DNA from 3 places in the Halomonas sp. KM007 genome. Region 2 is predicted to be linked to each of the others. Evidence: predicted binding sites of a transcription regulator. Region 2 holds the regulator's gene; each other region holds the start of a gene.
What was found. The regulator LexA, encoded in region 2, represses DNA repair genes until DNA is damaged. The targets are predictions, from matches to a motif close to TACTGTNTANNTANACAGTA.
Positions count from the first base shown of each region.

Region 1 (4,149 bases), 440 kb from region 2:
CAGGTCGTTGATAGGACATAAGGCAAACTTTTGGCGTGCGGAATCACTAGCCTAGCGGCTATCGGTGAGAAGTAAACGCCGCGATGGCTCCCGGGTGGGTACCGGCTTCCAGCAACTCGTTCCAACGCGTGGTGTAGCGGCGCGAACGGTGCCCGCAGCGCAGCTGCCAGGCGGCGTCCGGGTCGCGCATACCAAAGTGGATGGTGCCTTGCCCCATCCGCTGGTTGATGGCATCCACCGCCCGCATCACGTGGGGGTGCGCTTTGGCAGGCGGTGCCAGCAGCGAGAGCTGGTACTGCTGGGCGTCTACCAGGTCCACCAGCATGACGCCTGCTTTCATGAACACGTAGCCGGGGCGGTACATCTGCTCCATCCCTTCCTTGACGGCCTGCAGAATGAGCCGCGTGTCGTCGGTGGGAGCATCGAGGGGAATCATGGCGCGGGGGGCCAGCTGGGGCAGGTCCTTGCGATGGCGGCTGGTGGTCAGAAACATCAGCACCGCACGGGCCAGACTACCCTGCTGGCGCAGTTTCTCGGCGCTGCGCTGGGCGTGCTGGCGCAATGCATCGTGCAGCTCCTCCTTGCGCCCCGTGGCACGCCCGAAAGAGCGCGAGGTCATGATGCGTTGGCGGGGCTGTTCGACGGCGTTCATCTCCAGGCAGGGCGTGCCGCGCAGCTCGAGGGCGGTGCGCGCCAACACTACCGAAAAGCGCTTGCGCAACTGCCTGGGGTCGCTCTCGCGCAGCTGCCAGGCGGTACGAATACCGCTCACGGCGAGCTGCTCGGCAAGCCGTCGGCCGACTCCCCATACCTCGCTTACCGGAAGCTGTTTGAGCAGTGCCTGGGTGGTGGCGGTGTGGGCAGCCAGCAGGCATACCCCTTGATAGTAGGGCTGCTGCTTGGCCACGTGATTGGCCAGCTTGGCCAGCGTATGCGTGGCCGCCAGCCCAACGCAGACGGGCAACCCCAGGTAACGGCGAACACGGCGGCGTAGCGCCACGCCCATGGCCTGGCATTGGGCGTCATCGAAGCCATCCAGGTAAATGAACATCTCATCGATGGAGTAGGGGGCGACCTCTGGGCAGGCTTCACGCAGCAGCTGTGCCAACCGCGCCGACATATCGCCGTACAGCTCGTAGTTGGAAGAGCACAAATGGATCTGGCCCCGACGCCGCAGCCCTTCCAGCTGGAACGCTGGCGTCCCCATGGCAATGCCCATGGCTTTCAGCTCGGCAGAGCGCGCAATCACGCAGCCATCGTTGTTGGACATGACGCCCACGGCCTTGCCTTCCAGCGTGGGCTGGAATACCCGCTCGCAGGAAACGTAAAAGTTGTTGGCGTCCACCAGGCCGATCATGGCAAATACTCATGAATGACGGCGCGCACTACCCCCCATAGCTGGCACTCGGCCTCTTCCAGCGGCAGCGGAGGGTAGTGCGGGTGAGACGAGCACAAATGCGGCGTACCGCGATACAGCGCGTAGCGCTTGATCAACAGCTCCTGGTCGAACAGGGCGACCACGATGCGGCCCAGCCGAGGCGGCACGCTGCGGTCTACCACCAGCAGGTCGCCGTCGAAGATGCCCCATCCCTCCATGCTGTCGCCGCGGGCGGTCAGGTAGAACGTCTGTGTCGGGTGCTTGATCAGCCGGGTGTTGAGGTCCAGCGTGCGCGGCTCGTAATCCTGCGCGGGGGAAGGAAAGCCGCTAAAACCCGCGCGACCACTCAGCGAGGCAAACGGAAGAGGCAAGGGCGTTGACGGCAAGGCGGTCGCAACGGCAGTGGGTTGAGACGGCATCGTCGGGCTCCTCACGAATGGATGGTGTGTTTATATACAGTATTTGTAGCCAGTATTCATTCATGCGGAAAAAAATGCAAGGTGCCGGGGCGAAGGTAAGGGTACGAGGAGGCTAACGGGCCAGCCAGAGGCCAACCACCAGCGCACTGATGACCGTGATCCAGAACACGAGATTGCGAGCGCGGGTGTCGCGACGAGGTTTCATCGGGTTGTCTCCAGCAGATAGGCAAGGGTGGCCCACCATGGGCCGCTCGAAAGCAGCGCATAGGCTGCGCCAGGCATGGTAACGTTTGGTGCTCGAAGCGTCATCCGGCGCAGGGTTTTTCGTGAAGAGAGAGGGCTGATGAAAGGTTCCGAGTTTAGCGGCAGTACGCCGCTGTCGTTGGTCAATGGGCGCCTGGCGGCCCTGAGCTGGGGGCGCCACGATGCCCCGGTATGGGTCGCCCTGCACGGCTGGCTGGATAACGCGGCGAGCTTCTCACGGCTGGCCCCCTTGTTGGTCAAGCGACTGAACATTCGTATCGTTGCCCTCGATTTTCGCGGGCACGGCCACTCGGCCCATACGCCCTTCGGCAGCGACTATGCGCTGTGGGACTACCTTCACGATGTGCTGGATGCCATGGAGGCGCTGGAGATCGAGCAGGCCACGTTGCTGGCGCACTCGATGGGGGCGGCGGTCTCCTGCCTGCTGGCAGCGGCGCTGCCCGAGCGTGTCGCACGGCTGGTGCTGCTGGATGGCCTGGGGGCACTGAATACGCCCGCAGAGGAGACGGCCAGCCAGCTGCGCAAGGGCCTCACCGCCCACCGCCGCGTCGCTTCGCGCACGCCCCGGTATGCGGATATCGAACAGGCCGTTGCCGCCCGGGTGGCAGGCGGCGTGACGCCGCTGGATGCCATCACGGCCAGGCCGCTGGTCGAACGTAACACCCAGGCCACGGCGGATGGCAAGGTCGCCATGCGCACCGACAGCCGCCTGCTGAAGCCTTCCCTGGTCCGCCTGACGCCACAGCAGGTGCTGGCCATACTGGCAGAGATTCAAGCCCCCGTGCTATTGATAGAAGGAGAGCGCGGTATTCTCGGCGAGCGCCAGTGGGCGGTGGCCGCTCGGCAGGCGGTACCCCGCCTCACTCGTCATGTGCTGGCCGGGGGCCACCATCTTCATCTGGAGCCGCAGGCCGTAGCCCAGGTCGCCGAGGTGATTTGCCGTAGCCCCAGTGGTGAAGAGTAGAGCGGTGAAAAATAAAGAGGTGAAAAGTAAAAAGGAGGGTGTGCCTTGGTGAGTCTGTTGGCAGGGAGAGCGCTGGGTGAGGGAAACAAGGTGGCCTTGGTGCTGGGCAGCGGCGGGGCCAGAGGCTATGCGCATATCGGTGTGATCGAGGCGCTGGAAGCGCGGGGCTTCGAGATCATCTCGATAGCGGGCTGTTCCATGGGCGCTCTGATTGGCGGTATCTACGCATCGGGCAAGCTGCCTCAGTACCGGGATTGGGTGTGCCATCTCGACTATCTGGACGTGCTGAAGCTGGTCGATGTGACCTGGAGCCCCATGGGGGCCATGCGGGCCAACAAGGTCATGAGCAAGCTGGAAGAGCTGGTGGGTGACGTACTGATCGAGGATCTGCCGATCCCCGTGACCACGGTGGCCACCGATCTGGTACGCCAGCGCGAAGTGTGGTTTCAAAACGGCCCGCTGCTACGCGCCATACGCGCCTCCATTGCGGTGCCTGGCGTGATTACTCCGGTGAACCTGGGCGAGCAGGTGCTGGTGGATGGCGGGCTGCTCAACCCGCTGCCGATGATGCCCATTCTGGCCGCCCATGAAGCGGATTTTGTGGTGGCGGTGAACGTGACGGCCCATAGCCCGCAGCCGGTGACCCTGGAAGAGTTGCTGCCCCGTGACGAGTCTGCCCCGCCGCAGACCCCCTCGGAGCGCGAGCGAGAGGCCAACATTGGCGGTTGGATGCGCGACGTGCGCGCCACCACGCGCCGACTGTGGGGCGGCCTGGGCGGCGGTGAAGAAGAGAACGATGACGATGAAACCGTCGACCTGCGCGGCAAGCGGGAGTGGGGCAAACTGGACATGATTCTGGAGTCGTTCGATATCACCCAGGCGGCGCTGGCCAAGTACAAGGTGGCCGGGTATCCGCCGGATGTGCTGATCGAAGTGCCCAAAACCGTTTGCAGTACCTATGAGTTCCACCGCGCCAACGAGTTGATTCGCCTGGGGCGCCATCTGGCGGATCAGGCGCTGGAGCGGCGCATGCCCAGTATTGCCTCGGACGCTACCGAGTGAGCTACTGGCTGCGTTTGCGCAGCAAAATATAGACCGCCCCTGTGCCGCCATCCACGTCGGTG
Region 1 is NZ_CP136131.1:3,121,176-3,125,324, forward strand. Features, by position in the region: gene RVM27_RS14795 (Y-family DNA polymerase) at 59-1,357, opposite strand; gene RVM27_RS14800 (LexA family protein) at 1,354-1,797, opposite strand; gene RVM27_RS14805 (alpha/beta fold hydrolase) at 2,141-3,025, shown strand; gene RVM27_RS14810 (patatin-like phospholipase family protein) at 3,071-4,087, shown strand; gene RVM27_RS14815 (Smr/MutS family protein) at 4,089-4,149, opposite strand, start outside.
Region 1: RVM27_RS14800 (LexA family protein) is a predicted target of LexA. The motif match lies at 1,820-1,839, and genes of this name have one in related genera.

Region 2 (4,149 bases):
CCATTTCCATGCCCAGCAGCCAGCCGGTATCTTTGGCCAGCGCCAGCCCTACCGACTGATCATGGGCAAACACGTCGCCAATCCGAGCCATGGGCGGCAGGCGCGTCACGCCTTGCCGGATACGCTGAACCCGGCCGCCCTCTTGGTCGACGGCCAATAGCAGGTCGCCACGCACACGACGAATGCTGTCACACAGCTCCCGCACTTGGGTGGCGCTTTCCACGTTACGAGCAAACAGAATCACGCCACCTACCGCGGGATTCTTCAGCAGGCGCTGGTCTTCCTTGGTCAGGGTCTGGCCTTCCAGGTCGAGCATGACCGGGCCTAGAGGTTGAGTCATCGTACTGGGTCCAGGAAAAAGGGCGTCATTCTAGACCACCCGTGTGATCTTTCAAAATGTGGAGTATGCCAGCGGGGACAACGTCAATGCAGCCATACTGGCGTACCCGGCACAGCCCGTTTGAAAAGCCAGAGCAGGTCGGCATTACGTAGACGCACACAGCCGTGAGAAGCAGCAAGGCCCATGGGCTGGTCAGGGGGAGTACCGTGCAGGTAGATGTAGCGACGCTGGGAATCGACACGGCCGCCGCGATTGATACCGCGCTCCAGGCCACATAGCCACAGTATGCGGGTCAAGATCCAGTCGCGCTCGGGGAACTCGACCGCCAAATCGGCAGAGTAGACCTCTCCGGTCCAACGACGCCCCCGAAAGACCGCATCCTCGGGTAGCCCATCGCCAATGGCTGCCCGCACATAGTGCCAGCCCAGTGGCGTACAGCCACTGCCCTCCTCTTGCCCCACACCGGCTTTGCCCGTGGAAACAGCGCATTCGTGCTTTAGCTCGCGCCCCTGCCACCAGCGCAGGCGTTGGGCCTGGGTGTCGATTTCCATCCAGCCACCTTCAACGGGCGGCAGATCAGCCAACCTGGGCGTTTGCATGAGGCTTCTCATCCACGGTTGCTGCAGGCAACGGCATTGGCGCGCTCATGGCCGCCACCACGACGGGGCGCAGGCGTCGGATCAAGTCGCGTACCGTTACCTGCTCCTGATAATCCTTGGCGGCGATATCGCGCAGTGCATCCAGGCCAGACAGAGTGAAAATTACCGTGCCCAGCATGAAGTGCAGCCGCCAGAAGCGCTCGGCATCTGGCAGCTCGGGCGTTGCCCGGCGCACCAACTCCGTGAAGCGCGTGAAGACATCACCATACTGCTGCTGAATATAGCGACGCAGGTGTCCTTGCGCCTGGCTGTAAGCCAGCCCCAGCAGCCGCATGAACACTTTCAGGCTATGGCGCTCGGCAGGCACGGCCAGCACGGTGGTGGCCATGGTTTCCAGCAGCACCTCCAGAGGAATGGCCTGGCCTTCGTAGCGCGCTTCCAGCTCGTCCAGCGCAGTATGGAAGCGTTCGGAGAACGGGTCCAGGTAACGGGCAAATACCGCCTGTATCAGCGCTTTCTTCGACCCGAAGTGATAATTGACGGCAGCAAGGTTGACCCGCGCTTTACTGGTGATATTGCGCAGTGATGTTTCGGCAAACCCCCGCTCTGCAAAGAGCACCTCTGCCGTATCCAAAATACGTGTGACCGTATCCGACTGGGCCATAGCGCCCTCCCAAAACAGGTGTTTAAAACATGGCGATCGCGTTGGCGAATAGTATGCCATTCCCCCTGCTGGCTCAAACGATTATCCCGCTCGAGGTTCAGGCCGCGTGCCCCGGTACGGATTGCAACTCATCATGTACTGGACAGAGCAACATACTGTATACTTAAACACATACTGATTTTACGGACATGTAGCGACTGTCTTTTCACTGTTTGGAGTCTGATATGTCACGCCCACTCACCGCACGCCAGCAGCATGTATATGATTTTATCGTGAAGACCATGGGCGAGCTTGGCTACCCCCCTACCCGCGCCGAAATCGCCAAGGCGCTGGGCTTTCGTTCCCCCAACGCTGCTGAAGAGCATCTGCGCGCACTGGAGCGCAAAGGTGCCATTCGCATCATTCGCAATACGTCACGCGGCATTCGCCTGCCCAACCAGGAACCGCTCGACGCCACGCCCCCGGCAGCCGAGCCTACCAGCGCCGCCAACGATGCCACGCCCAACGGGCTGCCGGTCATTGGCGAAGTCGCGGCAGGCAGTCCCATTCTGGCAGCGGAGCATATCGACCGTTACTGCCCGCTCCCTGCAGAGTACTTCACCCCCAAGGCCGACTATCTGCTGCGAGTTCGCGGCCTGTCGATGAAGGATGTGGGTATTCTGGAAGGCGATCTGCTGGCGGTGCATCGTACCGACCGCGTGCGTGACGGTCAGATCGTCGTCGCGCGCCTGGAGGACGAGGTCACGGTCAAGCGTTTTAAACGCCAGGGGCATCACGTCACGCTGCTCGCCGAGAACGAAGACTTCGCCCCCATCGAAATCGACCTGAGAACTCAACAGCTGGATATCGAAGGCGTCGGGGTAGGCGTCATCCGAGGTGGCAACGGCCAGGCACTGGGTTAAAATACTGGGCTAGGACACTGGACCAAGCCACCGCCTACTGCATATCGATGTAACGATGATCGTTGAACGTGGCGACCCAGTGCGGGTGGTAGACCAGCAAGATACTCAGCAGCATGCCCGTGATGAAGGCTTCCGAGGGCATCAGCAAGGGTAAAAAGCGGGCATACTCCTGAGCCAGATAGATCGCTTCAGGGTCGGTGCCCGCCACCAGAATCAGCCCCACGGCCGCCAGCCCGCCTCCTAGCGTGGCCAGCGCAGCACCGAAAAAACCGCAGGCAAACAGAAACACCATCAGGTTGTCCGGCAAGCGGCGATCCACGATACGCCATACCACCCCCGTGATCACGGCGGGCACCAGTCCCGTCACCAACACGTTGGGCCCCAACAGCTCCCAGGCATTGCGCCCGATCACCACCATCGCCACGTTGAGCAGCAGGTTGCTGATCAAGGCCAGGGGCACCTTGAACACCAACGTCATCAGCACCGTGAACACCAGATGCAGGGTCAACCAATCGACCGCCTGGGCCCGCAGCTGCCACATCAGCATCACGGCAAGCGTCGCGGCCATCCAGCGATGCTGCAAACCGGTATCTTCCAGCAGCGGCTGCCAGGGGCGCTGCCAAAGCACCCACCCCAGCGCACCTGCCGACACCAGCCAGGTAGCCAGCAGTGCCCAGATGGCCAGCACGCTTTGTGCAAAGGACATGGCGCCCCTCCCCGGTGGGCGAGTTAGCTGAACACGACGGTCTTGTTACCGTGAATCAATACGCGATCTTCCAGATGCCAGCGCAGGCCGCGGGCCAGCACGGCTTTTTCCACATCACGGCCAAAGCGCACCAGGTCGGTGGGCGTATGGCAGTGGCTTACCCGATGGATATCCTGCTCGATGATGGGCCCCGCATCCAGCTCTTCGGTTACGTAATGGCAGGTGGCACCGATCAGCTTGACGCCACGCTCGTAAGCCTGGTGGTAAGGCTTTGCCCCGGCAAAGGAGGGCAAGAAGCTGTGATGAATATTGATGACGCGCCCGGCATAGCGCTCGCACAGCGAGGGGGGTAGTATCTGCATGTACCGCGCCAACACGACACAGTCGGCCCGTGCCGCATCGATCTGGGTTTGTACCTGCTCGAAAGCCGCCTGCTTGTTGGCTGGGTCCACCGGCACGTGGTGATAAGGAATGCCGTACCACTCGGTGAGCGAACGCATGTCGTCATGATTGGAAATGACGCTGACGATATCGCAATCCAGCTCGCCTGCCTGCCAGCGATACAGCAGATCCACCAGGCAGTGGGATTCCCGGGAAACCATCAATACCACGCGGCGGCGCTTCTGGGTGTCCACCAGTGACCACTGCATATCGAATTCGGCGGCGACGGGTTCGAACGCCGTGCGCAGCGCCTCGGCCGACATGCCCAATGAATCGGCGAGAATTTCGTAACGCATGAAAAAGCGACCCGTCTCCAGGTCGGAGTGCTGGCTGGCCTCGGTAATCGAGCCGCCCTGCTGGGCAATGAAGCTGGAAACACGCGCCACGATGCCCACCTGATCCGGGCACGACACAACTAAACGGTAATAATGAGACATCAATGAACACTCTTGCGTATGTAACGGCACGTTCGCCAGGGACTTACCTGCCGACAGGCA
Region 2 is NZ_CP136131.1:3,565,226-3,569,374, reverse strand. Features, by position in the region: gene nagZ (beta-hexosaminidase) at 1-340, opposite strand, end outside; gene RVM27_RS16990 (L,D-transpeptidase family protein) at 424-939, opposite strand; gene RVM27_RS16985 (TetR/AcrR family transcriptional regulator) at 917-1,603, opposite strand; gene lexA (transcriptional repressor LexA) at 1,828-2,505, shown strand; gene RVM27_RS16975 (energy-coupling factor ABC transporter permease) at 2,540-3,211, opposite strand; gene purU (formyltetrahydrofolate deformylase) at 3,235-4,089, opposite strand.

Region 3 (4,149 bases), 880 kb from region 2:
TTAACGATGCCTTGGCCGTGGCGCTAGGCATGCAAACGCGGCCCGACGATGCCACGCTGGCCCAATGGTTCAGCGGTAACCAGCTACCGCCAGGGGCCCAGCCTAGAGCGCTGGGCTACGCCGGGCACCAGTTCGGTAACTTCGTACCCCAGCTTGGCGATGGTCGCGCGCTGCTATTGGGCGAAGTGGTGGACCAGCAGGGTGAGCGCCGAGATGTGCAGCTAAAAGGCAGCGGCCGCACGCCGTTTTCTCGGGGTGGCGATGGTCGTTCGCCCCTTGGCCCGGTGCTGCGGGAATACCTGGTGAGTGAATTTATGGCCGCCGTGGGCGTACCCACCACCCGGGCGCTGGCGGCCGTCTCTACGGGCGAGCGCGTGGTGCGCCAAATGGCCGAGCCGGGAGCCGTGCTGACCCGTGTAGCCAGCAGCCATATTCGTGTGGGCACGTTCCAGTTTGCCGCCGTTCGCCGCGATGAAGAAGCACTCAAAGCGTTGGCCGATCATGTGATCGCCCGCCACTACCCAGAGGCGGCCAACGCTGAAGACCCATACCTTGCGCTGCTGGAAGCCGTTACTGCCCGCCAGGCGGCGCTGGTGGCGCGCTGGATGAGCCTGGGCTTTATTCACGGCGTGATGAACACCGACAACTGCAGCATTGCTGGCGACACCATCGATTACGGCCCCTGCGCGTTTATGGAGCAGTTCGACCCGCAGAAGGTGTATAGCTCCATTGACCAGGGCGGGCGCTACGCCTTCGACAACCAGCCGGGCATTGCCCAGTGGAACCTGGCCCGCTTTGCCGAAACCCTGCTGCCGCTGATGCTTGAAGAGGGCGATGCCCTGGTAGAGCAGGCCACCGAGGTACTTCGCGGCTTTACCGCTCGTTTTGGCGCCGAGCAGCGCCGCCTGCATGCCGAAAAGCTGGGCCTTGCCCCGGAAAGTGATCGCGCCGTGGCGCTGATGGAAGCGCTAGAGATCCAGATGCATCAAGGCCGCATGGACATGACCGCGACGTTCGACGCGTTGACGCACTATGCCAAAACACTGGGTGCCCAAGCCTTGAGCGCGGACACGTCAGCCCACTCCCAAAAAGAGGCGCTGCTGGCGCTGACCACGCAGCCCGCTGGCCTGACCGCTTGGCTGGCCGACTGGGAAAACGCCCAGCAAGCCAGCCAGCAGAGTGAGCGTCTGGAGGCCATGCGCCGCGCCAACCCGGTGGTGATTCCCCGCAACCACCGCATTCAAGAGGTGATTGAAGCGGCAACAGAAGGCGATTTCGCGCCTTTCCACACGCTGCTCGCGGCGGTCACGCAGCCCTTTGATGAATCCGCAGAAGCGCGCCGCTTGGCCGCTCCGGCCACGGAAAGCGAGCAGGTGCTGCGCACCTTTTGTGGTACTTGATTTAGATCAGCGAATATGGGCGGAAAAACCGTAGCGGGGGTCTTTCGCCAGGGCCGGAATAACGTTCCCTACTATTTCGGTATTTCCACCATCCATGGTGGTCAGATGGCGAAAGTAGCGTCCAGGGAGGGATTCACAGCGCCCCCGCCTAGGGTTTTGCTGCTTATCAGCGCTGCAGCATACCCTGTGATAAACTGTGCTTTTTTACAGGTAAGGGTGGAGGCAAGGTCGGCCTGTGCGCAAAATTATCCACTGCGACTGTGACTGCTTCTATGCGGCGGTAGAAATGCGCGATAACCCCGCGTTAACCGATATCCCTATTGCCATTGGCGGCAGTGTGGAGCAGCGCGGGGTGGTGGCCACCTGTAACTATCCTGCCCGCGCGTTTGGCATCCACTCCGCCATGCCCATGGCTCAGGCGCTCAAACGTTGCCCCCATCTCACGGTGATTCGTGGCGACATGGCGAAGTACAAGGCCGTGGCACGCCAGGTGTTTGCCATCTATCGTGATGTCACCGAACTGATCGAGCCGCTCTCGCTGGACGAAGCCTTTCTGGATGTCTCGGATGTCACGCTTCACCACGGCAGCGCCACCCGTATGGCCGAAGCCATTCGCCATCGGGTGAAGCAGGAAGTGGGCATTACCGTCTCGGCGGGTGTGGCACCCAACAAGTTTCTCGCCAAGATCGCCAGCGACTGGCGCAAGCCCGATGGGCTGTTTGTCATTACGCCAGACGATATCGACGCCTTCGTGCAGCAGCTTCCGGTGAAAAAAATCCACGGGGTAGGGCCGCGCACCGCTGAAAAACTGGCGGAGTTGGGCATTCAGACCGGCGCGGATCTGCGCGCCCGGCCGCTTACCGAGCTGATAGAGCGCTTTGGCCGCTTTGGCCATCGCCTGCATGAACTCAGCCATGGGCGCGATGAGCGCCCAGTTAAAACCCACCGCGAGCGCAAGTCGATCAGCACCGAGCTAACCTACTCCCAAGACCTACCCACCCTGGCAGCCTGCCGCCGCCAGCTCCCCGAGCTGATTAGCGATTTAGAGCGCCGCTACGCCCGCCTAGACCCGGCACCCGCCGTGCGCGGAGTAATGGTGAAGATCAAATTCAACGACTTCACCCAAACCACTGTCGAACACGCCGACCCCGCACCCAACTTGGAACAGTTCGAAACCTTGCTGAACGTGGGATGGGCAAGGGGTGAGCGCCCCGTGCGCCTGCTGGGGGTGGGGTATCGGTTGGCGGAAGAGACCGCTGCCCAGCAGCTCTCGCTGTTTTAATTAGCCTGTTAACCCTTGGGTGGATTGACGGGTACTCGGGCTCGCGTTAAAACAGACGTATGATAGATAGCGCTTCTTCCCGTTAGCCTAACTGCGAGCCTGCCATGCCTGCCGATGCCACCCAACGCCCCCGCTTAGTGTTTGCCCATGCCAACGGCTTTCCCGGTTTGAGCTACCGCAGCCTGTTAGACCCGCTGGCAGAATCGTTCGATTTACACCCGCTAGATCGGCTAGGCCACCACCCGGACTACCCGGTGAATCACAACTGGGGCAACTTGGTAGAGGAGTTGTTGAGCTACCTGCCCGACACCGATGCACCGCTCTTGGGAGTGGGGCATTCGCTGGGCGGCACGCTGATGGCCATGGCTGCGGATAAGCAGCCGGAGCGTTTTCGCGGTGTGATCATGCTCGACCCGCCGCTGATGCTGGGGCCAGACGCCTGGGCCATGAAAGCGGCCAAGCGTTTTGGGTTCATGGACCGTATCACCCCCGCGGGTAAAACCAAAGGGCGGCGCACGGTGTGGCCCAGCCGTGAGGCGATGGCGACCTCGCTGCGGCGGCGAGGGCTGTTTCGTCGCTTTACCCCCGAGGCACTCAACGACTACATTGAAGCAGGCACGCGACTACTGGACGACGGTAGCGCCGAGCTGACCTTCGACCCGCGCATCGAGCTGGAAATTTTCCGCCACCTGCCAGATCACCTCTCTAACCTGCCGCAGCGCGTGGGTGTGCCCATTCAATTGGTGGCGGGACAGCAATCGCACTTGATGACGCCTTCACGGCTCAAGCGCATCGCTCGTCGCGGGCTGCCGGTGAGTATGGTGCCCGGCACACACATGTTCCCGATGGAGCACCCGGAGGAGACACGCACGGCGATACTGGCCGCGTGGCAGCAGTTTCAAACGGTACAGCCATAGAAGCGATTAAGGAGACGATATGTATCTTTCCGTACAGCTGAGCTACTACCCGCTGGCCGATGATTTCAAGCCCGTGGTGAAAGAGGTGGTCAAACGTTTAGAGGCTACAGGTCTAGAGGTTCATCCCAACCGAATGAGCACCCAGGTATTTGGCGAGTTCGATGAGGTAATGGCGGCACTAAGCGACGTGATGAAGTGGTCGTTCGAGACCCACGGCAAAGCCGTGTTTACGGCTAACTTTTTAGAAGGTGATCGGCGGCCTCGGTAAATAACGCCATCGCGCGTGATGTTCTTCATAGTGCTAAACAAGGCTCAATAACGTGCCCAGCGTTTCCATCCCCCGTTCGCTGCGCTGGGTCCAGGGGTGGCCATAGCTTAAGCGGATGCAGTGGCGAAACTGTTGGGTCGCGGAGAAAATGGGGCCTGGCGCGAGGCTAACGCCATGGTCGAGCGCTGTGCGAAATAGCTGCAGCGAATCCACGTGTTCGGGAAACTCCACCCAAAGGAAATAACCGCCCGCAGGTCGGGTGATGCGCGTATGCGCTGGGAA
Region 3 is NZ_CP136131.1:2,682,824-2,686,972, forward strand. Features, by position in the region: gene RVM27_RS12700 (protein adenylyltransferase SelO) at 1-1,400, shown strand, start outside; gene dinB (DNA polymerase IV) at 1,636-2,682, shown strand; gene RVM27_RS12710 (alpha/beta fold hydrolase) at 2,787-3,599, shown strand; gene RVM27_RS12715 (YkoF family thiamine/hydroxymethylpyrimidine-binding protein) at 3,619-3,867, shown strand; gene mapR (aminotransferase-like domain-containing protein) at 3,901-4,149, opposite strand, start outside.
Region 3: dinB (DNA polymerase IV) is a predicted target of LexA. The motif match lies at 1,593-1,612, and genes of this name have one in related genera.